DNA from 4 places in the Achromobacter sp. 1011811831 genome. Region 1 is predicted to be linked to each of the others. Evidence: predicted binding sites of a transcription regulator. Region 1 holds the regulator's gene; each other region holds the start of a gene.
What was found. The regulator sigma-54, encoded in region 1, starts transcription at its own class of promoters, with help from an activator protein. The targets are predictions, from matches to a motif close to TGGCANGNAANCTGCTTT.
Positions count from the first base shown of each region.

Region 2: the regulator sigma-54 is predicted to act here: its motif matches at 5,146-5,163, upstream of glnA (type I glutamate--ammonia ligase).
Region 3: the regulator sigma-54 is predicted to act here: its motif matches at 3,585-3,602, upstream of adh (aldehyde dehydrogenase).
Region 4: the regulator sigma-54 is predicted to act here: its motif matches at 1,471-1,488, upstream of atzF (allophanate hydrolase).

Region 1 covers NZ_JCBANG010000051.1:5,196-12,472, forward strand. Annotated here, with positions in the region: partial or broken gene AC6LJ9_RS18755 (LysR substrate-binding domain-containing protein) at 1-140, shown strand, start outside; gene AC6LJ9_RS18760 ((2Fe-2S)-binding protein) at 352-633, opposite strand; gene rpoN (RNA polymerase factor sigma-54) at 755-2,182, opposite strand; gene AC6LJ9_RS18770 (hypothetical protein) at 2,199-2,822, shown strand; gene AC6LJ9_RS18775 (Bug family tripartite tricarboxylate transporter substrate binding protein) at 3,016-3,996, shown strand; gene leuA (2-isopropylmalate synthase) at 4,538-6,247, shown strand; gene AC6LJ9_RS18785 (amidase) at 6,527-7,277, opposite strand, start outside.
Region 2 covers NZ_JCBANG010000059.1:5,728-13,004, forward strand. Annotated here, with positions in the region: gene AC6LJ9_RS20345 (LysR family transcriptional regulator) at 1-771, shown strand, start outside; gene ntrC (nitrogen regulation protein NR(I)) at 799-2,301, opposite strand; gene glnL (nitrogen regulation protein NR(II)) at 2,301-3,365, opposite strand; gene glnA (type I glutamate--ammonia ligase) at 3,675-5,087, opposite strand; gene hemW (radical SAM family heme chaperone HemW) at 5,272-6,489, opposite strand; gene rdgB (RdgB/HAM1 family non-canonical purine NTP pyrophosphatase) at 6,525-7,148, opposite strand.
Region 3 covers NZ_JCBANG010000075.1:10,157-17,433, forward strand. Annotated here, with positions in the region: gene AC6LJ9_RS23245 (LysR substrate-binding domain-containing protein) at 1-135, opposite strand, end outside; gene AC6LJ9_RS23250 (DUF2917 domain-containing protein) at 337-531, shown strand; gene AC6LJ9_RS23255 (2-hydroxychromene-2-carboxylate isomerase) at 531-1,187, shown strand; gene AC6LJ9_RS23260 (hypothetical protein) at 1,276-1,437, shown strand; gene AC6LJ9_RS23265 (DUF779 domain-containing protein) at 1,506-1,883, opposite strand; gene adh (aldehyde dehydrogenase) at 1,979-3,508, opposite strand; gene AC6LJ9_RS23275 (sigma-54-dependent Fis family transcriptional regulator) at 3,761-5,665, shown strand; gene trpC (indole-3-glycerol phosphate synthase TrpC) at 5,709-6,497, opposite strand; gene trpD (anthranilate phosphoribosyltransferase) at 6,642-7,277, opposite strand, start outside.
Region 4 covers NZ_JCBANG010000091.1:15,368-22,644, forward strand. Annotated here, with positions in the region: gene urtA (urea ABC transporter substrate-binding protein) at 1-1,144, opposite strand, end outside; gene atzF (allophanate hydrolase) at 1,524-3,356, shown strand; gene uca (urea carboxylase) at 3,385-7,035, shown strand; gene AC6LJ9_RS25485 (GntR family transcriptional regulator) at 7,020-7,277, shown strand, end outside.

The DNA.
Region 1 (7,277 bases):
GCTGCCTGACCGCCGGCCTGCGCATCGTGGACGGACACCTGCCCGTGGCGCCGCCTACCGAGCTGGCGCTCTGCCTGGGCGCGGCGGCGCGCGAACCGGCGCGCCAGGTGGCGCTGACGGTGCAGGCTTTCTGCGCCGAGGCATGGCGCCAGCCGTCGCCCTGGACGGTGGAGGGTCAGCGAAAATTCAAGGAATCGGGAGGATCCGCGCGCGTCGGCAAGCCGCAAGAGGAAAAGACGGGCGCTGACAGGAAGAACGCGGGGACTCGCGCGGCGGGCGCGCCCAAAAAACAAAAGCCACGGTCGACAACCGTGGCTATGTGATCAAGCCAGATCAATCAGGCTGGAGGGATCAGGCGACGGCCACCCGGATGACCGGATAGGTATTGGCCGCCGGCGCGCTGGCCTGTTCAGTCAGGGCGGCGGGAGGATTGACCGGAACGGCGATCGAGCGCACGTCGCAGACGCTGGAGCAACGGCCGCCGGGCAGGTATTCCGTGGCGGTGGCTGCGCAACAGCCGCAACAGGTCGCCACGCCCAGCTCGAACTGCAGGTCGGCCAGCGTGGTTGCGCCCGCGTCCACGCTGGCGCGGACTTGGCGTTCGGTGATCGCGTTGCATACACAAATGTACATGAGAATAATTATCGAAAATTATTCTCAATCTGGCAAGCGGCTGTCCTAAAAAAATTTGCAACCGATTTGTCACGCAAGTATTTGAAATCAGGGACGAATTCCTAACGATTCGTCCCTGATTTCACCGGACCGAGGCTTGCGCCTTGCGCAGCGCCGCCGGCGCGATGCGCAAGGCCTCGCGGTACTTGGCCACCGTGCGCCGGGCGATCACGATGCCCTGGTCGGCCAGCTTTTCCATGATCTGGCTGTCGGACAGCGGCTTGGCACGGTTCTCGTCCGCCACCATCTGGCGGATATGGGTCTGCACCGCCGTGGCCGAGGTGGCGTCGCCGCCATCGGTCGACACCCCCGTCCCGAAGAAGCGCTTGAGCTCCAGCGTGCCGAACGGGGTGAGCATGTACTTCTGCGTCGTGGCCCGCGAAATCGTGGATTCGTGCAGGCCCAGTTCGCCCGCGATGTCCTTCAGGATCAGCGGACGCATGGCCGCCGGCCCCTGGCTGAAGAAGGCCGTCTGGCGCTCGACGATGGCCTGGGACACACGCAGGATGGTGTCGAAGCGCTGCTCGACGTTGCGGATCATCCACTTGGCCTGCTGCAGCTGGGCCTGCAGGCCGGCGTGGGCCGATTCCTTCTGGTTGCCCAGCATCTGCGCGTACAGGCCGTTGATCTGCAGGCGCGGCACGGCGGCGCTGTTGAGCGTGACCTGCCAGCCGCGCCGGGTCTTGCGCACGATCACGTCCGGCACGGCGTAGTCGGCGGCCGGCACGGTCCAGGCGCGTCCCGGACGCGGCTCCAGGCGCAGGATCAGGGCGTGCGCGGCGCGGAATCGGGTTTCGTCGCAACCCGCCGCCACGCACAGACGGGCGACATTGCCGGTGGCCAGCAGCGGCAGGTGACGGGCGCAGATCTCGCGGGCGCAGGCCAGCGCCGCCGGGTCGGCCGCCTCGGGCAGGCGGCCGATATCGGGGTGGCGCAATTGCAACAGCAGGCATTCCGCCATGTCCCGCGCGCCGATGCCGGGCGGATCGAAGGACTGCAGCAGCGACAGCGCCGCCTTCAGCTCGTCGATGTCCGGCTCCAGCTCGGCGGGCAGCCAGCCCAGGATTTCCTCCAGCGGCGAACCCAGATAGCCGTTCTCGTCCAGCTCGTCAATCAACAGGGCGGCCAAGGCAGCGTCGCGCGGCGCCGCCCGGGTCAGCATCAGTTGGCCCAGCAGATGCTCGCGCAGCGTGTCCGGCATGGCGGCCTCGGGCGGGCCGCCGTCCTCATCTGGATAGACCCCGCCGGAGCCGGGCATTTCCTCGATGGGCGTGTCGCGCTCGGCGGCCGGCTCGTCGTCCTGCACCGAGGATTCGCGTTCGGACTCCGCCTGCGCCTCGGGCGCCGCGGGCTCGTCGTCGCGCTCGAGCAGCGGGTTGTCCGCCAGCACCTGCGAGATCTCGGCTTCCAGTTCGAGCGTGGACAACTGCAACAATCGGATCGATTGCTGCAGTTGTGGGGTCAGCGTCAGATGCTGACCAGGACGCAGTTCTAAAATCGGACGGGTCATAGGTACAATATTTTGCATGATGAATCAGACTTCGCCCGAGCGCGTTCGCCAGGATAGCCGCCTGATCGGCCAAACCCTGCTCAAACTTGCGCTTCCCAGACTCCTCCTGCGCGCGATCGTGATCGCCGTCGCCCTCATCATCTGGTATTTCGTCGCCAACTGGATACTGGACGCGGGCAAGCGCGTGAGCTTCGAATTCCTGCACTCGCTGGGCCAGCCCACGATGGACATGGTGCAGAAGTTCAGCCCCTACCTGTGGTGGGTCGGGGTCGGCATCTGGAGCCTCATCGTCTTCTTCGCGCTGCGCGCCTGGCTGACCGCCAGCCTGGCCTCCGGCCGCGCCACGCCGGTGCAGACCGAGGTGCTGGCCGAACTGGCGCCGCAGTTGTCCGACGAATCGCTGGGCGTGCTGCGCTGGACCTGGGGCGACCGCGAAGAGCCCTTCACCGTCGGCGACCTGCGCCGTTCGCTGTCTGAAATCCGCCACAGCCGCATCGCCAAGATCGACATGGTGGCGCGCCAGGCCGAGATCCTGGAAGGCGGCGGCAAGCCGCGCGCCGGCTCCCGCGACGACGACGCCCCGCGCCGCGAAGCGCGCGCCGACCGCTACGTCGAGCCGCGCATCGGCCCCGCCCGATAAGCGACACCCCTTCCGCGCAACCCGCCAGAAGCCGCCGTCCAGGCGGCTTTTGCATTTCAGTCCCCTGCCAGCAAGCCGCTCCTATACTGGCCGGCCAGGCTCGCGCAACCGCGGGCTGCGCGTCATACCGACACCAAGCGCCGGCGGCCCTGCCGCGGCGACCGCGCGGCCGGCCTCCTGGAGTCCGCTTTCCATGTTCCGCACTTCCGTCCGGTTCGCCGCCAGCATGGCGCTGGCCTGCTCGGCCGCCCTCTCGTTCAGCGCGCCGGCCCTGGCCGCCTGGCCCGACAAGCCCATCACCTTCGTCGCCCCGTTCACCGCTGGCGGCGCCAATGACCTGGTCGCCCGCATCATCGCCAAGGCGGTCGGCGCCGCGCTGAACCAGCCCGTCATCGTCGAGAACCGTCCCGGCGCCGGCGGCGTGATCGGCGCGGCGCACGTGGCGCGCAGCCCGGCCGATGGCTACACCTACCTGGTCGGCAGCAACGGCACCGTCACCAACAGCCTGATCCGTTCCGACCAGCCGTACAAGGACGAGGCGCTGACGCCCGTCGCGCTGCTGTCGATCACGCCGTCGGTGATCGTGACCCATCCGTCCAACCCCGCCAAGGACCTGAAGGACTTCGTGGCACGCGCCAAGCAGGCCAAGAGCGACCGCATCACCTTTTCCACGGCCGGCAACGGCAGCACGCCGCATTTCGTGGCCGAGATGCTCAAGGAAGCCACCGGCCTGCCGGTAGAGCCCATCGCCTACAAGAGCGGCTCGGAAGGCGTGAGCGCGGTGATCGGCAACCAGGTCGACGCCACCTCCGAGGCCAGCATCGTGACGCTGCCGCTGGTCCAGAGCGGCAAGCTCAAGGCGCTGGCCACCACCTGGGACAAGCGCATGGCCAGCGCGCCGGACATTCCGACCACGGCCGAGGCCGGCTTCGGCACGGTGCGCATCGGCCACTGGGCCGGCCTGTACGCGCCGACCGGCACGCCGGCAGACGTGCTCGACAAGATGAACGCGGCGGTCGAGCAGTCGCTGCAGACGCGTGAAGTGCAGGATGCGCTGCGCCAGAGCAGCATCGAGCCGGGCGGTGGTTCGCGCGCCAGCTTCGCCGAGTTCGCCGCCAACGAGCGCAAGCGCCTGGGCGAAGTGGTCAAGAACGGCCATATGCAGACGCAGTAGGCGCCTGGGCCGGCGCGCGCTCATGCTGTTGCGCGTCCGGCCGCGCGAGCCCCGCGCCACCGCGAAACGCGTGGCTCGCGCCGCGCCTGCCGGCCTGTCGAAAGAACCAGGGAATACCCTGAGGCGTCACCGTAAGACAGATACGTCCCTGGCTTTTTCATTTGCGCTTGCACAAAAAGTATGTTTGACTAGCACACCTATGGCCGCTAACCGCAACCCCCTCGCGATTGCCACCGGACGCTACGACGCTCCGGTCGCCGGCCTGCGCGCTTCCTTCTTCAGCGTTGCCTCCTTCGCCGCGCTATCGCTATACCTACCGATCGGTTGCCGGGCCTAGTGCCTCGTGGTAGCTCGGCAGCCACACGCTCGCCACACGCGTATTCCCCTTTCTTTTCCTGTTTTCAAGACTGAATCCTGCCGGCCTGGCCAGTAGTTTCCGGGCATATCCACGGCAAATCCAGGCGCCAGACCGTCATCCGGGCGTGCGCCGCTTGCGGGACCCAGTCCCCGGGATTCAAAAGAAACCGATCGAGGTGTAGAGATGATGCTTGCCAACCCCGCCACCAAGTACGTACCGTTCAAGCCCTTCGCCGGCGACTATGCCGAGCGCACCTGGCCCAGCCGCCGCATCACGCAGCCGCCCATCTGGATGAGCACCGACCTGCGCGACGGCAACCAGGCCCTGATCGAACCGATGAGCGTCGAGCGCAAGCTCCGCTTCTTCGAACAGCTGGTGAAGATCGGCTTCAAGGAAATCGAAGTCGGTTTCCCGTCCGCCTCGCAGACCGACTTCGATTTCGTGCGCAAGCTCATCGACGAGAAGCGCATTCCCGAAGACGTGACCATCATCGTGCTGACGCAGTCGCGCGAAGACCTGATCAGCCGCACGGTCGAAGCCGCCGCCGGCGCCAAGCAGGCCATCGTCCACTTGTACAACGCCTGCGCCCCGGCGTTCCGCAAGGTCGTGTTCAACATGAGCCGCGACGAAATCAAGAACATCGCCACCACCGGCACGCGCCTGGTCAAGCAATACGTCGCCCAGCATCCGGAAACGCAGTGGCGCTACCAGTATTCGCCTGAGGTCTTCAGCACCACCGAACCCGACTTCGCGCTGGACGTGTCCAACGCCGTCGCCGACATCTGGCAGCCCACGCCGGCCAGCAAGATGGTGCTGAACCTGCCCGCCACCATCGAGGCCACCACGCCCAACCTGTACGCCGACCAGATCGAGTGGATGCACAAGAACCTGGCCCGCCGCGACAGCATCGTGCTCAGCGTGCACCCGCACAATGACCGCGGCACCGCCGTGGCCGCCGCCGAATTCGCCGTCATGGCCGGCGCCGACCGCATCGAAGGCTGCCTGTTCGGCAGCGGCGAGCGCACCGGCAACGTCGACCTGGTGACGCTGGCCTTGAACCTCTACACGCAAGGCGTGCACCCCGGCCTGGACTTCTCGGACATCGACGAAGTGCGTCGCTGCGCCGAGTACTGCAACCAGCTTCCCGTGCACCCGCGCCATCCCTATGCCGGCGACCTCGTGTTCACCGCCTTCTCCGGCTCGCACCAGGACGCCATCAAGAAGGGCTTCGCGCAGCAGAAGCCGGACGCCGTCTGGGAAGTGCCTTACCTGCCGATCGACCCGGCCGACCTCGGCCGCAGCTACGACGCGGTGATCCGTGTGAACAGCCAGTCGGGCAAGGGCGGCGTGTCCTACCTGCTCGAACAGGAACACGGCCTGGTATTGCCGCGCCGCCTGCAGATCGAATTCAGCCGCGCCATCCAGCGCGTCACCGACGAGACCGGCCGCGAAGTCACGGCCGACGATGTGCACACCATCTTCAACCGCGAATACCTCGAACAGAAGTCGCCGTGGAAGCTGGTGCGCCATCGCATCGACGGCAATCCGTCGGCCGGCGAAGGCCAGCACTTCAGCATCGAGGCCGAACTCGAATACAACGGCGAACGCCGTATCGTGACGGGCAAGGGCGACGGCGCCATCTCGGCCTTCGTGGCCGCGCTGGGCGTGCCGGTGCGCATCATGGACTACCACGAGCACGCCATCGGCACCGGCACCGACACCCGCGCCGCTTCCTACGTCGAACTGCGCGTGGGCGATTCCGGCACGGGCTTCGGCGTGGGCATCGACCGCGACATCGTCACGGCCTCGTTCCAGGCCGTGCTGAGCGCCGTCAACCGCCACATCAACGCCGGCGCCGACGCCACCGAACAAGAAACCGCCGAGGCCGCGTGATCCGCGCCCAGGCATGAAACGTCCGCGGCGGCGCGCCACATGCGCCGCCGACCGCCCGCCGCGCGCACCAGCGCCGGGCGCAAGGGAGACGAAGCAGCCCGCAGCAGCCAAACAGGCTGTTGCGGGCTTTTTTCATGGTCGGGCCGCTCCAAGATGACGAGAGCCTGCCTCCGGGGAGCAGCAAGCGCGCGCAGTGCGCGCCGCGGGGGGCCTCGTTCAGCTTGGACGATTCCAAGATGCAAAAGCCCCCTTGCGGGGGCTTTGCATCACGCCACGGACTCAGCCGCGCGGCCAGATATCCGCAGCGCCGATGTCCGGCGCCTGCGTGGCCAGCAAGCGTTCGTGCATCCAGGCGGAGATGGCCAGCGTGCGATGGTCCGCGTGACGCGGGCCGACCACCTGCAAGCCCACCGGCAGCCCTTGCGGCCCGGTGGCGAAGGGCAGGTTCAGGCAGGGCAGGCCGAACAGCGTCCAGCCGCGCGAGAACTGCGGATCGCCCGTGCCCAGGTCGGCGAAGGGCGCCTCGCCGCTGGCGCTGGGCGTGAGCAGCACGTCGTAGCGGTCGAACCATAGGTCCACCCGCGCGCGCACCTCGGCGGCGCGCGCCAGGTTGCGGTGATGTTCCTCGGCCGTGATGCGCGCGCCGGCTTCGAGCACGGACTGGATCTTGGCGCTGAGCTGCGCGGCATGCTCCAGGCGTTCATAGGCCAGCGACTGCGAGGCCTCGTAGGCCATGATGTCGGCGTGCAGCTGCACCAGCATGCAGTCGGCGGCCGGCGGCTGCGGCACTTCCTCGACCTGGGCGCCGGCCCGCGCCAGGATGGCGGCGGCCTGGGCGTAGGCTTCCTTGGTCTCGGCCTGCGCGTGGCGCCATTGCAGGCTGCGGTACATGCCGATGCGCGGCTTGGCGTCGTAGTTCAGGTCCAGCATGCGCGGATCGCGCATCAGCACCGATGCGAACAGGGCGATGTCCGGCACGGAACGGGCGAAGCCGCCCACCGTGTCCAGCGATTCCGCCAGGCTCTTGACG
Region 2 (7,277 bases), on a different contig from region 1:
CTGCTGTTCGACCGCAGCGGGCAGCGCGCGCGGCTCACCCCCGCCGGCGAGGCGCTGCTGCGGGAAGGCCGCCACGTCCTGCAATCGCTCGACGACCTGGCCTGCCGCGTCAAACGCATCGCCACGGGCTGGGAGGTGGAGCTGCGCATCGCGGTCAGCGCCGTGCTGCCATGGCGCCCGCTGTATGACCTGATCGAGGAATTCCAGGCGCTACGCAGCGCCACCGCGCTGCGTTTTTCCACCGAGGTGCTGAGCGGCAACTGGGATGCGCTGACCTCCGGGCGCGCCGATCTGGTCGTCGGCGCCGGCGCGGCCGGCGAGCCGACCGGCCCGTATCGCTCGCAGGCCATGGGCCAGGTGCAGTTCGCGTTCTGCGTGGCGGCCAGCCATCCGCTGGCGGCGCTGGACCGCCCGCTGGGCCCGGCCGATCTCAACCGCTATAGCGCGGTGGTGGTGGCCGATACCAGCCGTGGCCTGCCGCCGCAGACGCGCGGGATCCTGTCGGAACAGCCGGTGCTGGTCATGCCCACGATGCAGGCCAAGATCGACGCGCAAGTGCGCGGCCTGGGCTGCGGCTACCTGCCGATGACGCTGGCCGCGCCGTATCTGGCGCAAGGCCTCCTGACGATCTGCGAAACGGAGGAAGGCATGCCCTTGACGGAGCATGTGGCCTACGCGTGGCGCGCGGAGCCGCCGGGCGAGGCATTGAAGTGGTGGCTGGAAAAGCTCAAGTCACCCCGGCTGTGCGAAAGCCTGCTCGGGCTGGGCTGAGGGCGGGCGCGATGCCGCGCCCGCGCCTCAGTCGTCCTCGATGCCCAGTTCGCGCAGCTTGCGCGTGATGGTATTGCGGCCGATACCGAGCCGCGTCGCGGCCTCGACGCGGCGGCCACGGCTGGCATCCAGCGCGCTTTGCAGCAGGATCTTCTCGAACTGGCGCGTCAGCGTGGCCATGACGGCCGGCTCGCCGCGCTCCAGCCGATGCTGCGCGTCGCGCAACAAGGGATCCTGCCAGTTGCGCGGCGTCGCCGCATCCGGCTCGGCCTGCGCCGGCATCGCGGTCGGCAACACCGTGCCGATGGCGGCCACGGGCGGGCGCGGCGCCATCGACGCGCCGGATGCCTGCTGCGGGTCCGCCGCGCGGATTTCGGGCGGCAGATCGGCGGGCTCCACCGTCTGCCCCGGCGCCATCACGGTCAGCCAGTGACAGAAATTCTCCAGCTGGCGCACGTTGCCGGGGAAGTCGAAGCGGGTCAGCACCGCCAGCGCCTCGGGCGTCAAGCGCTTGACCGGCACGCCCAGCGCGCGTGCGCTGGCCGTCAGGAAGTGGTTGGCCAGCGCCGGAATGTCCTCGGTGCGCTCGCGCAAGGGCGGCAGGCGCAGCCGGATCACGTTCAGGCGGTGGAACAGATCCTCGCGGAACAGGCCCTGCTCCACCCGCTGCTCCAGCGGCTGGTGGGTAGCGGCGACGATGCGCACGTCCACGCGCACCGGCTGGGCGCCGCCCACGCGGTAGAAGCTGCCTTCGGCCAGCACGCGCAGGAGACGGGTCTGCAGCTCGATCGGCATGTCGCCGATCTCATCCAGGAACAGCGTGCCGCCGTGCGCTTCCTCGAAGCGACCTCGGCGCAGCGTGTTGGCGCCGGTGAAGGCGCCGCGTTCGTGGCCGAACAGCTCGGCCTCCAGCAGGTCGCGCGGAATCGCCGCCGCGTTCAGCGCGACGAAGGGACCGCCGGCGCGCACGCCATGGCCGTGCAGCGCCCGCGCCACCAGTTCCTTGCCGGTGCCGGACTCGCCCGTGATCAGCACGGTGACCTTGGACTGGGCCAGCCGGCCGATGGCGCGGAAGACTTCCTGCATGGCGGTGGACGAGGACTGCGTCATCATCCAGCGCTCGTTGTTCTGCGCCTCGTCCTGCCCGGGCGCGGCCTCGTCCTGCTGCGAGGACTCCTGCATCGCGCGCTGGATCAGCGCCACCGCCTCGTTCACATCGAAGGGCTTGGCCAGGTAGTCGAACGCGCCGCCCTGGAAGGCGGACACGGTGCTGTCCAGGTCGGCGAAGGCCGTCATCACGATCACGGGCAGGCCGGCGTGGCGTTCCTTCAGCTGGCGCAACAGCTCCAGGCCGTTGCCGCCCGGCATGCGTATGTCCGACACCAGCGCAGACGGGATGTCACGCGCCAAGGCGTCCAGCACGTCGGCCGACTGGGAGAAACTGCGGGTGGGGATGCCAGCGCGCGCCAGGGCCTTTTCAAGCACCCAGCGAATGGCCTGGTCATCGTCGACGATCCATACAGGTTTCATCAGTGTGCGGGCTCCATCGGAAGGACCAGGCGGAACTCGGTGCGCCCGGGCCGGGATTCGAATTCGATGATGCCGCCGTGCTGCTGCACGAAGTCCTGAGCCAGGCTCAGGCCCAGTCCCGTGCCGCCGGCACGGGCTGTCACCAGCGGGTGGAAAATGCGGTCGCGGATGTGCTCGGGCACGCCCGGACCGTTGTCGATGATGGACAGCACCAGCGCCAGCCGGTGCTGCCGGTGCGCCAGCATGACCTGCCGCGCCACCCGCGTGCGCAGCGTCACCACGCCATGCTCCACGCCGGCGTCCCTGGGACGCGCCATCAGTTCCTGCGCGGCATTGCGGGCCACGTTCAGCACCGCCTGCATCAGCCGGGCCGCGTCGCCCTTCAGGTCGGGCACGGAGGCGTCGTAGTCGCGCAGCAGCGTGATCGCGTCGCGGAACTCGGCCTGTATCAGCGCGCAGACGCGCTCGCAGATCTCGTGGATGTTCACCGGCCGCGCGTTCAGCGGCACGCGCTGCGGTCCGCTCAGGCGGTCCACCAGCGCCTGCAGGCGGTCGGCTTCGGAAATGATGACCTGGGTGTACTCGGCCAGCGCCGCATTGGGCAGCTCGGCCTCCAGCAATTGGGCGGCGCCGCGCAGTCCGCCCAGGGGATTCTTCACTTCATGCGCGAGATTGCGCAGCAATTCGCGGTGCGCCTCGATCTCCTCGACCAGGCGATGGCTGCGATCGGCCAGCACGCGCTGCTCGATCTCGCGCGCCTCGATCAGCACGGGCCAGCGCTGGCCCGTCAGCCCGACGGTCGTGACCGACACCTCCACCGACTCCATGGCGCGGCGCAGGAACGCCAGTTGCCTGACGTCGGCATAGCGGCCGCCAGCGGCGCGATCGATGGAGGACTGTATGTGCTCGGGGTTGTCGAACAGCGTGGCGGCCGAATGCCCGCACAGCTGCTTGCGCGACCGCCCGAACAGATCCTCGGCGGCGGCGTTGGCGTATTCGATGTGGCCTCGCCCGTTCACCAGGAAAACGGACGTGGCGAGCAGGTCTAGAGCTTCTACATTCATCTCAGTTACCCATCGCGCTACGCGCCACCCGCAACGCAAGAAATCAACACAACTCCATCGAGAACGCAGCGGAACCGGCCAAGCCGGCCCGCCAGCGTCACCCATGGAGACAAACACTCCGGGCAGCAACGCCTCAATTCAGCGATGCTCCCCCACCCAAGACCGCGCGGAGCCGGCTTTGCCGGTCCGTAGCGGTGCCCCCTTGAGGGGGAAGCGCGTAGCGCTTCGGGGGTGGGACTCGCCCCCCGGTCCGCAGCTGCGCCCCCTTGAGGGGGAAGCGCCAAAGGCGCTTCGGGGGTGGGTGTCACCTCATAGGCTGTAGTACATGTCGAACTCGATCGGGTGCGTCGTCATGCGCAGACGGTTCACATCGCCCATCTTCAGGTCGATGTAGGCGTTGAGCATGTCGTTGCTGAACACGCCGCCACGGGTCAGGAACTCGCGGTCCTTGTCCAGGGCTTCCAGCGCTTCTTCCAGCGAGGCGCACACGGTCGGGATCTTGGCGTCTTCTTCCGGCGGCAGGTCGTACAGGTTCTTGTCGGCCGGATCGCCCGGGTGGATCTTGTTCTGCACGCCGTCCAGGCCGGCCATCATCAGGGCCGAGAAGGCCAGGTACGGGTTGGCCAGGGGGTCCGGGAAGCGCGCCTCGACGCGGCGGCCCTTCGGGTTGCCGACGTAGGGGATGCGGATCGAGGCCGAGCGGTTGCGGGCCGAGTAGGCCAGCTTGACCGGGGCTTCGTAGTGCGGGACCAGGCGCTTGTACGAGTTGGTGCCCGGGTTGGTGATGGCGTTCAGCGCGCGGGCGTGCTTGATGATGCCGCCGATGTAGTACAGCGCGAAGTCCGACAGGCCGGCGTAGCCGTTGCCCGCGAACAGGTTCTGGCCGTCCTTCCAGATGGACTGGTGCACGTGCATGCCCGAACCGTTGTCGCCGACGATGGGCTTGGGCATGAAGGTGGCGGTCTTGCCGTAGGCGTGGGCCACGTTATGAATGATGTACTTGGTGATCTGCGTCCAGTCGGCGCGCTGCACCAGCGTGCTGAACTTGGTGCCGATTTCCAGCTGGCCGGCGCCCGCCACTTCGTGGTGGTGCACTTCGACCGGCACGCCCATCTGTTCCATCAGCAGGCACATTTCCGAGCGCATGTCCTGGAACGAATCGACCGGGGGCACGGGGAAGTAGCCGCCCTTGACCGAGGGACGATGGCCGGTGTTGCCGCCTTCGAAGTCCAGGCCGGTGGACCAGGAGGCCTCTTCCGACTTGATCTTGACGAAGGTGCCCGACATGTCGGTGTTCCAGGTCACGCCGTCGAACACGAAGAATTCGGGTTCCGGACCGAAGTAGGCGGTGTCGCCCAGGCCCGAGGACTTCAGGTAGGCTTCGGCGCGCTTGGCCAGCGAGCGAGGATCGCGGTCATAGCCCTTCAGGTCCGAAGGTTCGACCACGTCGCAGGACAGGATCAGCGTCGGCTCTTCGCGGAACGGATCCATGTTGGCGGTGGACAGGTCGGGGATGAGCAGCATGTCCGAGGCTTCGATGCCCTTCCAGCCGGCGATCGACGAACCGTCGAAGGCTTGCCCGCTTTCCAGCTTGTCTTCATCGATCGCGCTCGTGGGCACGGACACGTGGTGCTCGCGGCCCACGGTGTCGGTAAAGCGGAAGTCGACGAATTTGACTTCGTTGTCGGCGATCTGTTTCAGGACGTCTTTCGGGCTTGCCATGTCATCTCCATTAGATAAAAGGGTCGAGGGCGCTGCCGCTCGACTGGCATGAAAGAGGGAAGCAATAAGCGTGCCAGGTTTGCCCCCAGGGAATCCCCGGGGACAACGGCGAGTAAGAAGGAAAATGTAGCACCAATATGGTGCAAAAGATGGGGCATAAACGCCCCATCTTGGTGCCTTTTTGCTATAGGAACATTTCCTGGAGGTCGTTCAGGAAGCGCCAGCCCAGGGCGGTCGCCTGCAGGCGGGTGGGATCGGCGTCCAGCAGGCCGCGCTTGGCCGCTGCCTCCAATTGGTGCGCGATGACGGCCAGCGACAAGCCGGTGCGCTCGCTGAACAGGGTCGCCGCCACGCCATCCTTCAGGCGCAAGGCGTTCAGCATGAACTCGAATGGCAGCTCGTCCGGTCCGACCTGGCGGCTTTCGGCCAGATGGCTGCCGTCGCGCGCGGCGGCGGCCTGCATCCAGGATTCCGGGTTGCGCAGCCGCGCCTCGCGCACGATGCGGTCATGGAAGGACAGCTTGCCGTGCGCGCCCGGCCCGATGCCCAGGTAGTCGCCGAATTCCCAGTAATTCAGGTTGTGCCGGCAGCGCGCGCCCGGCCGGGCGTAGGCGGACACCTCATAGCGGGCCAGGCCCGCGGCGGCCAGTTCGGTTTCGACCAGGTCCTGCATGGCGGCGCTGGCATCGTCGTCCGGCAGGTCCTCGGGCGGGAACTTGGCAAAGACCGTGTTCGGCTCCATCGTCAGATGATAGAGCGACAGATGCTCGGTGCCGAAGGCCAGCGCCTGGCGCAGATCGTCCGTACAGGCCGCCAGCGTCTGGCCCGGCAAGGCGAACATCAGGTCCAGGTTGACGCGCGGCACGGCGCGCTGCGCCATCTCGATCGCGGCGCGGGCCTGGGCTGCGTCGTGGATGCGGCCCAGCTTCTTGAGCTGGACATCATCGAAGCTCTGGATGCCCAGCGAGAAGCGCGTCACGCCGCTGGCGGCGTAGTCCCGGAAGCGGCTGGCCTCGGCCGTGCCGGGGTTGGCTTCCATCGTGATCTCGGCGTCCGGCCACAGGTTCAGGCAGGCGCGCAGCATCGCCAGCAGCTCGTCCAGCCCGGCGGCCGACAGCAGGCTGGGCGTGCCGCCGCCGATGAACACCGACACGACCTGCCGGCCCCAGATGCCGGGCAGCGCCTGCTCCAGGTCGCTGCGCAGCGCATCCAGGTAGGCGCGTTCCGGAATGCCCTCGCCCGGCGATGCATGCGAATTGAAATCGCAGTACGGGCACTTGCGCACGCACCAGGGCACGTGCACATAGAGCGACAGCGGCGGCAGGCTGGTCAGGGCGGAGCCCGCCGCCAGGCGCGGGCGCGAAGCGCCCGACTCGGCGCGGATGGGAATGGTGATGGACATGCTGCGGTACGAATGCTGGGAGGGCGGCGCGCCGCTCAGGCCTGGTTGAGCTTGCCCAGCAGCTCGCGCAGCGCGCGGGCGCGGTGGCTGACGGCGTTCTTTTCCGCCGGATCCAGCGATGCGGCGGTCAGGCCCAGGTCAGGCAGGTAGAAATGCGGATCGTAGCCAAAGCCGTTGGCGCCCTCGGGCTGGTCGATGATCTCGCCGTGCCAATGGCCTTCGCCGATGAGCGGACACGGATCGTTCTCGGCGCGCACCAGCGCCAGCACCGCCACGTACCAGGCGCGCCGGTCGGCCTGGCCGGCCAGCTTCTGGACCAGCAGCGCATTGTTGGCCTGGTCGGATTTCTCGCCGCCGTGCATCTTGGCGTAGCGCGCCGAATACACGCCGGGCGCGCCCTGCAGCGCGGCCACGCACAGGCCGGAGTCGTCGGCCAGGGCCGGCAGGCCGGTCAGGCGGCTGGCATGGCGGGCCTTGGCCAGCGCGTTCTCGATGAAGGTGACGTGCGGCTCTTCGGCCTCGGGCACGCCCAGCTCGCCCTGGGGCACCAGCTCCATGCCCAGCGGGGCGAACAAGGCGGAAAATTCACGCAGCTTGCCGGCATTGTTGGACGCCAGCACCACGCGGCGCAGCGATTCGGGAATCTTGGGGGAAGTCATGGCGGCATTGTAAGGGAGCCGGCCGGCGCCGCCCTGCCCGCCCCGGCCTGCCATGCCGCTGTTGCGCCAGCGCAGGAAGAGTGATGAATATGGCAATCGCGCAACAAGACAGACATATTTTATTGTCAC
Region 3 (7,277 bases), on a different contig from region 1:
CCGGATCTGGCGGCTGACGGCGGACTGGGTCACGTGCAGGTCCTCGGCGGCCAGCGTGATGCTCATGCGTCGCCCCACGGCCACGAAGCCTCGGACCAGATCAAGCGGGGGCAGTTTGGCCAGCGGGTATGACATTCCTGAAACTCATGCGTAAGGGGTCGAAATATCGCTTGAGCACTATACCGCCTGAAGCGTCCAATATGACTCAGACGATGGGTTCCGTTGCATTTCATGCGAGGGTTCCCGCCGCGATAGCCGTTGCCGGGGCAGGGGGGCGTCATGATCCAGTTATGTTGCACTGCGGGAATGTCATTCCGTTTGGCCGGGCGTTCGACTATGCTGCTCAGACGCGCTTCGGGCCTGCGCATCGTGTGCCATGCCGGCACGCTATGGGTGTCCGAATACCGCCAACCCGAAGACAGCGTGCTGCATGCGGGAGAGGCCATCACCGTGGACAGCGATCGCGATGTCGTCCTCAGCGGCCTGCCGGATGCGCAGGTCGCGCTAATTCAGGTCGCCGGAGCCCCGTGATGAATGTTCCCCAGCCCGATATGCCGCGCATGCAGATGTGGTTCGATTTCGCCAGCCCGTACAGCTACCTGGCGATCGAGCGCATCGAGGATCTGGCGCGCGATGTCGGGGTGCGCGTGGATCTGCGGCCCTTCCTGCTTGGCCCGATCTTCCAGGCCCAGGGCTGGAACGACACGCCGTTCCGGCTGTTCCCGGGCAAGGGCGCCTACATGATGCGCGACATCGCGCGCCTGGCCGACAAGTACGGCGTGACCTACCGCCGTCCGCGCCTGTTCCCGCGCATCAGCGTGCTGCCGGCGCGCATCGCGCTGATGGGACAGGATGAATCCTGGGGGCGCGATTTCTGCCTGGCCGTGTTCCGCGCCAATTTTCAGCATGACCTGGACATCCAGGCCGAGGACGTGGTCCATGATCTGCTGCGGGACCTGGCGCTGGACGCGGACGCGCTGATCGGGCGCGCCAAGACCGAGGCCGTCAAGGAATCGTTGCGCCGCCAGGTCGACCGCGCCCGCGACTTGGGCCTGTTCGGCGCGCCCACCTTTTTCGTCGGCGACGAGATGTTCTGGGGCAACGACCGGCTCGAGGATGCGCTGGCGTGGGCACAGCAGGGCCGTTCGGCCGCCCGCGCCACGGCCCGTGTCGCCGCGTCGGCCTGAGGCCGCGTCATCCACTTGATGGCCGCGCTGCGCGCTTGAATGCAGCCGCGTCGCAGGCCGCCGTTTTTCCCTCCCCTTCAGTCTGGCAATGAAGAACTCCAGCAGTCCCTTGCGCGGCGCGCCCATGCCGGGCGGCCGTTCGTTCACCCAATTCCGCGCCGCGCGCATCCGCCGCGTCGCGTTCCAGTGGAAACAGTCCGGATCCGGCCACGCCGTGCCGCAGGTCAAGCAGGGGCCGGGCGGCGGCTGAGCCTGGTCAGGCCCCGATCTTCCGACTGTGCGAGGCCGTCAGGCCTTTACGGGTCTGGCCCCACGGTTCTAGCCCCGGCCCACCGGCGCCACGTTCGCCCATTCCTCGTCCGAGTACAGCCGCGAGCGCAGCAGGAAGCGCCGGCCCTCGGCGCTGTCCAGCGAGAATGCGCCGCCCCGGCCGGGCACGGCGTCGATGATGAGCTGGGTGTGCTCCCAGTAGGCGAACTGGTCCTCGCCCATGTAGAACGGGCAGCCTTCCAGGTCGCCCAGCAGCACGTCGGCGCCGCCCACCATGAATTCGCCCAGCGCGTAGCACATGGGCGAGCTGCCGTCGCAGCAGCCGCCGGACTGGTGGAACATCAGCGGGCCATGCTTGACCCGCAGCGTGGCGATGAGGTCGCGGGCCGCGTCGGTGGCGACCACGCGCGGCGTGGCTTCGGACATGGCGTGTCTCCGGTTGCGCGTTGCGGACCCGGTCGGCGGCGCTTGCCGCGGACCGGGCGGGCGGCGGCCGCGACGCCGCCGCCGCTGTCACCGGATCAGAAGAAGCCCAGCTTCTTGGGCGAGTAGCTCACCAGCAGGTTCTTGGTCTGCTGGTAGTGGTTGAGCATCATCTTGTGGTTCTCGCGCCCGATGCCGGATTGCTTGTAGCCGCCGAACGCCGCGTGCGCCGGATAGGCGTGATAGCAGTTGGTCCAGACGCGGCCGGCCTTGATGCCGCGGCCCATGCGGTAGCAGGTGTTGATGTCGCGCGACCAGACGCCCGCGCCCAGGCCGTAGAGCGTGTCGTTGGCCTGGCTGAGCGCGTCGTCGGCGTCCTTGAAGGTGGTCACGGCCACCACCGGGCCGAAGATTTCTTCCTGGAAGATACGCATCTTGTTGTGGCCCTTGAACACCGTGGGCTGCACGAAGTAGCCGTGCTCCAGCGCGCCGGCGAGCTGTGCGCGCCCGCCGCCGGCCAGCACCTGCGCGCCTTCCTGCTTGCCGATGTCCAGGTAGGACAGGATCTTTTCCAGCTGCTCGGTCGAGGCCTGCGCGCCCAGCATGGTGTCGGCGTCCAGCGGATTGCCCTGCTTGATCGCGGCCACGCGCTTGAGCGCGCGCTCCATGAATTTCTCGTAGATCGATTCCTGGATCAGCGCGCGGCTGGGGCAGGTGCAGACCTCGCCCTGGTTGAGCGCGAACATCACGAAGCCCTCGACGGCCTTGTCGAAGAAATCGTCGTCCTCGGCGGCGACGTTGTCGAAGAAGATGTTGGGCGACTTGCCGCCCAGCTCCAGCGTCACCGGGATGATGTTCTGCGACGCGTACTGCATGATGAGGCGGCCGGTGGTGGTCTCGCCGGTGAAGGCGATCTTGGCGATGCGCTTGCTGGAGGCCAGCGGCTTGCCCGCTTCCAGGCCGAAGCCGGTGACGACGTTGAGCACGCCCGGCGGCAGGATGTCGGCGACCAGCTCGGCCAGCAGCATGATGCCCAGCGGCGTCTGCTCGGCCGGCTTGAGCACCACGCAGTTGCCGGCGGCCAGCGCGGGGGCGAGCTTCCACGCGGCCATCAGGATGGGGAAGTTCCACGGGATGATCTGCCCGACCACGCCCAGCGGCTCGTTGAAGTGATAGGCCACCGTGTCGTGATCGATCTCGGACAGCCCGCCCTCCTGGCTGCGGATGGCCGAGGCGAAGTAGCGGAAATGGTCGATCGCCAGCGGGATGTCGGCGGCGCGGGCCTCGCGGATCGGCTTGCCGTTGTCCCAGGTCTCGGCCGTGGCCAGGCGCTCCAGGTTGGCTTCCATCACGTCGGCGATGCGCAGCAGCATGCGCGCGCGCTCGGCCGGCGCGGTGGCGGCCCACTTGGGCGCGGCGCGGTGCGCGGCGTCCAGCGCCATCTCGATGTCGCGCTCCTTGGAGCGGGCGTTGCGCGTCAGCAGCTGGCCGGTGACGGGCGTGAGGTTGTCGAAGTATTCGCCGTCCGCCGGTTTCTGCCAGCGCCCATCGATGAAATTGTCGTACTGCGGCTTGATGTCGATGCGCGTGCCATAGGTGTCGGGGGTGACGCGGGTCGCGATGTCCATTGCTAGTCTCCGTAGGTGTATTTATGCAGCGGGTTTGTGCAGCGGGATTGGCGGCGACAGCCTGCCTGCATGCTTACAAGCAATCCGCGTGCCAACCGGGGACGCGGCTGGACAAGCGCGCGGACTGCGTGCGAAAGTAGGCTTGCGCGCGCCTCACGCAGGCGCGGACGGCGCAAGGCCGTCCCGGCGCTGTCGCGTTTTGCGACAGCGTCGCGCAACAGGTGTCGCAGAACGCCGCTCAAGGAGACATGCATGGCCATCCAGACCCGTCGGCAGTCGCTGACGCAAGCGCGCCTGCTGTTCAACCAGCAAGGCGCCGTGCCCGGCGGCATGGTCGCCGAGCCGATCCTGCGTTCGTGGCGGCGCTGCGCCGACCTGGGTTTCGACATGCGCGGCCTGCGCCCCGCCGAACCGCTGACCCAGGCCGAGCTGCGCGAGGCCCGCGAGCGCAACGAGGCGCTGCGCCGCATGTCCGATCCGGCCATGGCCGAGCTGCGCAAGCGCGCGCACGGACAGGGCGGCCTGGTGATCCTGTCCGATTCGCGCGGCCTGGTGCTGGACTGCGGCGGCGACATGGATTTCGCCCAGCGCGCCTCGCGCATCGCCCTGATGCCCGGCTCTCCCTGGGACGAGGCGGCGGCCGGCACCAATGCCATCGGCACGGCGCTGGTCGAGGGCCGTTCCATCGTCGTGCACGGGGCCGAGCACTATTTCGAGCCCAACCGCATCCTGACCTGCGCGGCGGTGCCGGTGTGCGACAGCCAGGGACGGATCCTGGGCGTGCTGGACCTGTCCAGCCAGGCGGGCGGCATCCGGCCGGATGCGCTGGCCCTGGTGCGTGCCGCCGTGGACCAGATCGAACACCGCCTGTTCGCGCAGGCGCACGAGCGCGACACCGTGTTGCGCCTGCATGCCGATCCGGCCGGGCTGGGGGCGCCGGGCGAGGCGCTGCTGGCGTTCCGGGGCGACCTCCTGGTCGGGGCCAACCGGCTGGCGCTGCGGGCGCTGGCGTTCTCGGCCACGGCGCTGGGCGTGTATCGCCATGAAGACCTGTTCGAAGACGCGCTGGCGCACGCGCCCGATGCCACGGGCCGGGTGCAGGCGCGCAACGGGGCCGTCTATCACGCGCGGCTGAGCCTGCCGCCGTCGCCCGCGCCGCGCGCCTTGCCGGCGCCGGAACGCGGCCAGCCGCGAGCCGTCGCGCCCGCGCCGGCCGCCGTCAGCCTGGACGCGGCGGCGCTGGACGCGCTGGGCCGCGCGGTGCACCTGATGGATGCCGGCGTCTCGATCCTGTTGCAGGGTGAAACCGGCGCGGGCAAGGAAGTGTTCGCGCGCCAGATGCATGCGCGCAGCGGGCGCGCCGCCGGGCCGTTCGTGGCCGTGAACTGCGCGGCCCTGCCCGAAAGCCTGATCGAATCCGAACTCTTCGGCTATGAAGACGGGGCCTTCACCGGCGCCCGCCGCCAGGGCAGCAAGGGGCTGCTGCGGCAGGCGCATGGCGGCGTGCTGTTCCTGGACGAGATCGGCGACATGCCGCTGGCGCTGCAGTCGCGACTGTTGCGCGTGCTGCAGGAGCGCGAGGTGTCGCCGCTGGGCGCGGCGCGCCCGGTGCCGGTGGATTTCGCGCTGCTGTGCGCCACGCATCGCCCGCTGGCGCACGAGGGCGCGGACGCGCCGGTGCGGCCGGACTTGTATTTCCGCATTGCCGAATACACGGTGACGCTGGGGCCGCTGCGCGAGCGGGCGGACCTGCGCGAGCTGCTGCGCATGCTATGGAACGCGCAAGGCGCGGCGACGGCGTTGCCGCCCGCGGTCGAGCAGGCGCTGGCCAGCTACGCCTGGCCGGGCAATTACCGGCAGCTGGCCTCGGTGCTGCGCACGTTGCGCGTGCTGGCCGGCCCGTCGGGCGTGGCCAGCCTGTCGATGTTGCCGGAGGAGATCCAGCGCGGGGGCGCCAGCAATGCGGCGCGGCATGCGTCACCTCAGCCCGAGGCGTCGCCGCCCAGCCTGCAGGCGCTGGCCGACGCCGCCATCCGCGAGGCGCTGGCCGCGCATGGCGGCAATGTCAGCCGCGCGGCGCGTACGCTGGGCGTGCACCGCAGCACGCTGTACCGGCGCGTGGCGGCGCTGGAAGCGGCCCGGGCCGAACGGCCGTAGGCCGCCCGGGACCGGGCCCGCAGCAGATCAGACAGTCAGGGGATCAGCGGATCAGCCGCGCCAGTTCGGCGCCCGGGTCGGGCGCGCGCATGAAGGCTTCGCCCACCAGGAAGGCGTCGACCTTGTGCTGGCGCATCAGCTGCACGTCCTCGGGCTTGAGAATACCGCTTTCGGTCACGACGCGCTTGCCCGCGGGAATCAGGGGCAGCAGGTCCAGCGTGTTCGACAGGCTGGTCTCGAAGGTGCGCAGATTGCGGTTGTTGATGCCCAGCAGCGGCGTCTTCATCGTCAGCGCGACTTCAAGTTCCTTGGCGTCGTGCACTTCCACCAGCACGTCCATGCCCAGTTCCATCGCCAGCGTTTCCATCTCGCGCAGCTGGCCGGGGCTGAGCGCGGCCACGATCAGCAGCACGCAGTCGGCGCCCATGGCGCGGGCCGAGATGATCTGGTAGGGATCGATCACGAAGTCCTTGCGCAGCACCGGCAGCGAGCAGGCCGCGCGGGCCTGGCGCAGGTGGTCGTGCGAGCCCTGGAAGAACTGCACGTCGGTCAGCACCGACAGGCAGGCCGCGCCGTGCACGGCGTACGTGGCGGCGATCTCGGCCGGGCTGAATGTTTCGCGCAGCACGCCCTTGGACGGCGAGGCCTTCTTGATTTCGGCGATCACGCCGGGCTTGCCTTGCGAGATCTTGTCTTCGATGGACTGCGCGAAGCCGCGCACGTCCTGCCGGGCCTGGGCCTCGCGCAGGACTTCGGCTTCGCTGCGCATCTGGCGTGCGGCTGCGACTTCCTCGGCCTTGACGGCGAGAATTTTCGCGAGAATGTCATTCATTTCATTGATCCATGATGCAGGTGCAATACCGGCAATAACTGAAACCCAGGCCGTGCAAGAGGGATGCCGCGGAGCCGGCTTTGCCGGTCCGCAGGCATGCCCCCTTGAGGGGGAAGCGCGTAGCGCTTCGGGGGTGGGCCTGTGTCATTTTTGGAATTTCCGGGTGTATGCGCAGAATTCTTCTAGCTTGGCGCGTGCGGCGCCGGTGGCGATCATTTCGAATGCTAGCGCCAAGGCTTCGGGAATGGAACCGGCTTTGTTACCGGCATAGATGGCCAGACCCGCGTTGAGCGCGACGATATCACGGGCGGCACCCTCGGCATTGTCCAGCGCCTCGATGACAAGCGCACGCGATTCCTCGCGATTGGATACCTTGATGCTGCGGTTCGACATCATGGACAGGCCGTAGTCCTCGGGGTGGATCTCATATTCCGAGACTTTCCCGTCCTTGAGTTCGCCCACCAGCGTGGCTGCGCCCAGCGAGGCTTCGTCCATGCCGTCCTTGCCATGCACCACCAGCACGTGGCGCGAGCCCAGGCGCTCCAGCACGCGCACCTGGATGCCGACCAGGTCGGCGTGGAACACGCCCATCAGCTGGTTGGCGGCGCCGGCCGGGTTGGTCAGCGGGCCCAGGATGTTGAAGATGGTGCGCACGGCCAGTTCCTTGCGCACGGCGGCCACGTTCTTCATGGCGCCGTGGTGGGCGGGCGCGAACATGAAGCCGATGCCGGTGGCCTGGATGCACTCGGCCACCTGCTCGGGCGACAGCGTCAGGTTGGC
Region 4 (7,277 bases), on a different contig from region 1:
CGCCGATGTACACCGGCTTGTGCAGGTGATGGTTGGTCTTGTCCATCACGATCTCGAAGCCGCTGGGCGAGCTGAACGTCTGGCCGCCCATGGCCGCGATGACCTTGTCCACGTCCGTGCTCTTGGCCTGTTCGACGGCCTGCTTCCACATGTGGATGCCGATGTAGGTCGCTTCCATCGGGTCGTTGGTGACCACGGTGGCGGCGTTGGGCAGGTTCTTGGCCTTGGCGTAGGCCTTCCACTTGGCGATGAAGTCGGTGTTGACCGGGTTCTTGATCGATTCAAAGTAGTTCCAGGCCGCCAGGTGGCCGACCAGCGGCTTGGTATCCACGCCGCGCAGTTCCTCTTCGCCGACCGAGAAGGCGACCACCGGCACGTCGGTGGCCTTCAGGCCGGCGTTGCCCAGTTCCTTGTAGAAGGGCACGTTGGAGTCGCCGTTGATGGTGGAGATGACGGCGGTCTTGCCGCCGGTGGCGAACTTCTTGATGTTGGCGACGATGGTCTGGTAGTCGGAATGGCCGAAGGGCGTGTAGACCTCGTCGATGTCGCTGTCCTTCACGCCCTTGGAATGCAGGAAGGCGCGCAGGATCTTGTTGGTGGTGCGCGGGTACACGTAGTCGGTGCCGAGCAGCACGAAGCGCCTGGCGCCGCCGCCGTCCTCGCTCATCAGGTACTCGACGGCGGGTATGGCCTGCTGGTTGGGCGCGGCGCCGGTGTAGAACACGTTCTTCTCCAGTTCCTCGCCTTCGTACTGCACCGGATAGAACAGCAGGCCGTTCAGCTCCTTGAACACCGGCAACACCGATTTGCGCGACACCGAGGTCCAGCAGCCGAAAACCACCGCGACCTTGTCCTGCGCCAGCAGCTGGCGGGATTTCTCGGCGAACAGCGGCCAGTTCGAGGCTGGATCGACCACCACGGGCTCCAGCTTCCTGCCCATGACGCCGCCCTTGGCGTTGATCTCGTCGATCGCCATCAGCGCCACGTCCTTGAGCGAGGTCTCCGAGATCGCCATCGTGCCGGACAGGGAATGCAGGATGCCGACCTTGATCGTGTCTTCGGCGGCATGGACCGACGGCATCCAGCCGGCCAGGGCCAGCAGGCTCACGGCGGTCAGTTGCTTGAGGGCTAGTCTGCGTTTCATGGGGACTCCTGGGTAGGTTGCGCCGGCATTGCCGGCATGAAATGGACAGGGCCTGTACCGCGCCTCGCCAGGACATCAAAGCAAGACCCGTGCCAGCCGCGCCGGAGGCGGCGGCGCGGCGGGGCCGCTATATGTAGGCGGGAAGGGCGGGGCGCGGGAACGATGCGGCGGAGCGGCTTGCTCAATCTGGTGCCGCGTGCACAAAACAGGTGCGTGATCTGCGCGGCGCTGGTGCGCGCCGGCGCCGCGACGGCGCGCCGCGCCTTGTGGCCGCGCGGGATGTCGTGGCAGGGAAACAGGGGGAAAACGCGCCGCGGGCGCGGACATGGCATGCCGCTTGCTTGGGAATCCTTACTTGCATACCAGAGAGGATTCCAGCATGAACGCCGCAGCAACGCAGTTCGACACCGCCGGTTGGACCATCGCGCAATGGCAGGCCGCCTATTTCGCGGGCGCCCGGCCCGAGGCGCTGCTGGCCGGCCACGCCGCCGCGCCGGACGCGCCCGCCGACAATGCCTGGATCCTGCGGGTCGACGGCCCGGCGCTGGCGCGCCAGCTGGACGAACTGGCGCGGCTGCTGGCGGCGGCGGACGGCGACCTGTCGCGCCTGCCGCTGTACGGCGTGCCTTACGCGGTCAAGGACAACATCGACGTCGCCGGCTGGCCGACCACCGCCGCCTGCCCGGCGTTCGCCTATACGCCCGACGAGGATGCCGGCGTGGTGCGGCGCCTGCGCGCCGCCGGCGCTATCCTGGTCGGCAAGACCAACCTGGACCAGTTCGCCACCGGCCTGGTGGGCACGCGCTCGCCGCACGGCGCGGTGGCCAACGCGTTCCGGCCCGAGTACATCAGCGGTGGATCCAGTTCGGGCTCGGCCTCGGTGGTGGCGCGCGGACTGGCGGCGTTCTCGCTGGGCACCGACACGGCCGGCTCGGGACGCGTGCCGGCGGGTTTCAACAATATCGTCGGACTCAAGCCCACGCGCGGCTGGCTCAGCGCCGCCGGCGTGGTGCCGGCCTGCCGCACGCTGGATTGCGTGTCGGTGTTCGCCCTGACGGTCGACGACGCGGCGCGGGTGGCCGACATCGCCGGCGGCTACGACGCGCACGATCCCTACTCGCGGGCCGCGCCGGCCGGCACGGCCCGCCCCTGGCCGGCGCGGCCGCGCTTCGCGGTGCCGGACAAGCTGGAGTTTCACGGCGACGCCGAGGCCGAGGCCGCCTTCGATGCGGCGCTGCGCGAGGTGCGCGCCAGTGGCGCCGAGCTGCGGACCATCGATTTCTCGCCCTATGCCGAGCTGGCCGCGTTGCTGTACCAGGGGCCGTGGGTGGCCGAGCGGTTCGCGGCGGTCGAAGCCTTGTGGCGCGAGCAGCCGGGCGCGATCGACCCGGTGGTGCGCGGCATCGTCGAAGAGGCCGGGCGCTACAGCGCGCTGGACGCCTTTCAGGCCGAATACCGCCGCGCCGCGCTGGCGCGCGCCATCCAGCAGTCGCTGGCGGACGTGGACGCGCTGCTGGTGCCCACCGCGCCGTCCATCTACACCATCGAACAGCTGCGCGAGGATCCGCTGGCGCTCAATTCGCGGCTGGGCCTCTACACCAACTTCGCCAACCTGGCCGACCTGTGCGCGCTGGCCTTGCCCGCGGGCATGCGCGGCGACGGCCTGCCGGCCGGCATCACCGTGCTGGGCCTGGCCTGGCAGGACCATGCGCTGGCCGAATTCGGCAGGCAATGGCAGGCGCGCCTGGGCCTGCCGCTGGGCGCCACCGGCAAGCCGCTGCCCGCCGCGCCCGCGTCGCGCGATCCGGCGCCGGGCATGCTGCGCGTGGCCGTGGTGGGCGCGCACCTTAGCGGCATGCCGTTGAACCATCAGCTGCGTTCGCGCCATGCCGTCTTGGTGGAAAAGACGCGCACGGCGGGTGACTACCGGCTGTATGCGCTGGCCAACACCACGCCGCCCAAGCCGGGCCTGGCCAAGCGCGCCGATGGCGCGCCCATCGAGGTCGAGCTGTGGGACATCCCCATCGCCGCGTTCGGCGGCTTCGTCGCCGAGATTCCGGCGCCGCTGGGCATCGGCACGCTGGAGCTGGAGGACGGGCGGCTGGTCCAGGGCTTCATCTGCGAGCCGCGCGGCCTGGAGGGCGCGCGCGACATCACGGCGCATGGCGGCTGGCGCGCCTACCTGGCCAGCCTGAATCCCGCCGTCCGCTGATCCCCCAATTCTTTCCAGGAGTCGCAACGTGTTCGATACCGTTCTGATCGCCAACCGAGGCGAAATCGCCGTCCGCGCCATTCGTACCCTGAAGCGCCTGGGCATCCGCAGCGTGGCGGTGTATTCCGACGCCGACCGCAACGCCGCCCATGTGCGCGAGGCCGACGCCGCCGTCGCGCTGGGCGGCGAGAAAGCCGCCGACAGCTATCTGCGCATGGACCTGTTGCTGGCCGCCGCCCGCGAACAGGGCGCGCAGGCCATCTACCCCGGCTATGGCTTCCTGTCCGAAAGCGCGGAATTCGCCGAGGCCTGCGAAGCCGCCGGCATCGCCTTCGTCGGGCCCACGCCCACGCAGATCCGCGAGTTCGGCCTGAAGCACCGTTCGCGCGAGCTGGCGGCGCTGGCCGGCGTGCCCATGACGCCGGGCACCGGGCTGCTGTCCAGCCTGGGCGAGGCGCTGGCGCAGGCCGAGCGCATCGGCTATCCGGTCATGCTCAAGAGCACGGCGGGCGGCGGCGGCATCGGCCTGTCGCGCTGCGACAGCGAGGCCGAGCTGACGGCGGCCTACGACAGCGTGCAGCGCATGGGCGAGCATTTCTTCCGTGACGGCGGCGCCTTCATCGAGCGCTATGTGGACAACGCGCGCCACGTCGAGGTGCAGATCTTCGGCGACGGCCGGGGCCGGGTGCTGGCGCTGGGCGAGCGCGACTGCTCGGTGCAGCGGCGCAACCAGAAGGTCATCGAGGAGACGCCGGCTCCGAACCTGCCGACCGCCACCCGCGCCGCCCTGCTGGAAGCGGCGGTGCGGCTGGGCGAATCGGTCGGCTATCGCTCGGCCGGCACGGTGGAATTCATCTACGACCCGGCCCGCGACAGCTTCTATTTCCTGGAGGTCAACACGCGGCTGCAGGTCGAGCATCCGGTCACCGAGGCGGTGACCGGCCTGGACCTGGTCGAGTGCATGCTGCGCGTGGCGGCGGGCGAACCGCTGGACCTGCTGGCCATGTCGCGCGCGCCGCGCGGCGCGTCGATCGAGGTGCGGCTGTACGCCGAGGATCCGTTGCGCCAGTTCCAGCCTTCGCCGGGCGTGCTGACCGAGGTGTATTTCCCCGAGGGGCCGCGCGTGGACGGCTGGGTCGCGACCGGCACCGAGGTGCCGGCCTACTACGATCCCATGCTGGCCAAGCTGATCGTGCATGGCGACACGCGCGAAGAGGCGCTGGCCAGGCTGTCCGACGCGCTGGCGCGCACGCGCCTGCATGGCATCGCCACCAACCTGGACTACCTGCGCCAGATCGTGGCCGACGCGCGCTTCGTGGCCGGCGAGCTGTCCACCCGCTTCCTGGAAACCTTCGAGTACCGGCCAGCGGCGATCGAGGTGCTGGAGGCCGGCACCTATACCAGCGTGCAGGACTATCCCGGCCGCGCCGGCTACTGGAATATCGGCGTGCCGCCGTCGGGTCCGATGGACGACTACGCGTTCCGGCTGGCCAATCGCATCGTCGGCAACGCGCCGGATGCCGCGGGCATCGAGGCCACGCTGGCCGGCCCCACGTTGCGCTTTCATGGCGACGCCGTCATCGCGCTGACCGGCGCGCAATGCGCGGCCACGCTGGACGGCGAGCCCGTGCCGATGTGGCGGCCGGTGGCGGTGCGCGCGGGCCAGGTGCTGGCCACGGGCCGCGCGCTGTCGGGCTGCCGCATGTACCTGGCCGTGCGCGACGGCCTGGACGTGCCCGTCTACCTGGGCAGCCGCTCGACCTTCGCGCTGGGACAGTTCGGCGGCCACGCCGGCCGCACGCTGCGCGTGGGCGACATGCTGCCCCGGGTCCGCCCCGGGTTGCCCGGCGCGCCCGCCGCGCCCCAGGCGGCGCCGCAGGCCGCGCCACCCGAGCTGGTTCCCGCCTATGGCGATACCTGGCGCATCGGCGTGCTCTACGGGCCGCATGGCGCGCCGGACTTCTTCAAGCCGGAGGCCATCGACGCATTCTTTGCCGCCGACTGGGAAGTCCACTACAACTCCAATCGCCTGGGCGTGCGCCTGACGGGCCCCAAGCCGGACTGGGCGCGCGAGAGCGGCGGCGAGGCCGGGCTGCATCCGTCCAACATCCACGACTGCGAATACGCCATCGGCAGCATCAACTTCACCGGCGACAGCCCCGTGATCCTGACCCGCGACGGCCCCAGCCTGGGCGGTTTCGTCTGCCCGGTCACGATCGCCAAGGCCGAGCTGTGGAAGGTGGGGCAGGTCAAGCCCGGCGACCGCATCCGCTTCGTGCGCATGGACTATGAACAGGCGGTGGCGCTGGAGGCGGCGCAGGACCGCGGCCTGCGCGAGCTGAGCGCTGCGGCGCCAGCCATGCCCGCCGCCGCGTCCATCGGCGCGCCGGCCCGCGCCACCGCGTCCGAGACCATCATCGCCGCGTTGCCGGCCGAAGGGACGCGACCGTCGGTCGCCTACCGCCAGGCGGGCGACGGCTACCTGCTGCTGGAGTACGGCGACAACGTGCTGGACCTGGCGCTGCGCATGCGCATCCATCTGCTGATGGAGGCGCTGCGCGAGCGGCCGGTGGCCGGCGTGCGGGAGCTGTCGCCGGGCGTGCGCTCCCTGCAGATCCGCTACGACAGCCGCCTGATCCGCCAGGACGCGCTGATCGCGCGGCTGTTGGAGATCGAGGCCGGACTGGCCGACGTGGCCACGCTCAAGGTGCCCACGCGCGTGGTCCACCTGCCGCTGGCCTTCGAGGACAGCGCCACGCTGGGCGCGGTGCGACGCTACCAGGAGACCGTGCGCGCCAGCGCGCCCTGGCTGCCGAATAACGTGGACTTCATCCAGCGCATCAACGGCCTGGCCTCGCGCGACGAGGTGCGGCGCATCGTGTACGACGCCAGCTATCTGGTGATGGGGCTGGGCGATGTCTACCTGGGCGCGCCCTGCGCGGTGCCGATCGATCCGCGCCACCGGCTGCTGACGTCCAAGTACAACCCCGCGCGCACCTATACGGCCGAAGGCACCGTCGGCATCGGCGGCGTGTACATGTGCATCTACGGCATGGACTCGCCGGGCGGCTACCAGCTGGTGGGGCGCAGCCTGCCGATCTGGAACACGTTCATGAAGAACCCGGTGTTCCAGGACGGCAAGCCCTGGCTGTTGCGCTTCTTCGATCAGGTGCGCTTCTATCCCGTCAGCGAGGCCGAGCTGGACGTGCTGCGCGAAGACTTCCGCCATGGCCGGGCCAGCGTCCGCATCGAGGAGGAGGTGTTCGACTTCGCCGCGCATCAGCGCTTCCTGGCCGAGCAGGCGACCAGCATCGCCGCCTTCCAGACGCGCCAGAAAAGCGCCTTCGACGCGGAAGTCGCGCTGTGGCGGAGCGAGGATGTGGCGCCGCCGCCGGCCGAGCTGGAAGCCGCCCCGGAAGCGCAGGCCGAGCTGCGCGAGGGCGAGCGGCTGGTCAGCGCCGACATGTGCGGCAATGTGTGGAAGGTGCCGGTCGAGGTCGGCCAGAGCGTGTCGGCGGGCGACACGCTGGTGGTGGTCGAGGCCATGAAGATGGAGCTGTCCGTCATCGCGCCGGCCGCCGGCGTCGTGACCGCGATCCGCTGCGTGCCGGGCAAGCCCGTGAACGCCGGCGATCCGCTGGTCGTCCTGGCGGAGGATGCGCCATGCACGGTAGCCTGAGCTTGCGACCCGCGCTGGCGCTGGGGGCGTCCCTGGCCGACCAGGCCTATCAACTGATCAAGGACGATCTGTTCAGCTTCCGGCTGCTGCCCGGCGAGCGCTTCACCGAGACCGACCTGGCGGCGCGGCTAGGCGTGAGCCGTACGCCGGTGCGGCTGGGCCTGGCGCGGCTGGAGCGCGAGGGCTTCGTGCTGGCCAGCCCGCGCAGCGGCTGGCAGGCGCGGCCCTTCGACTTCGAGCGC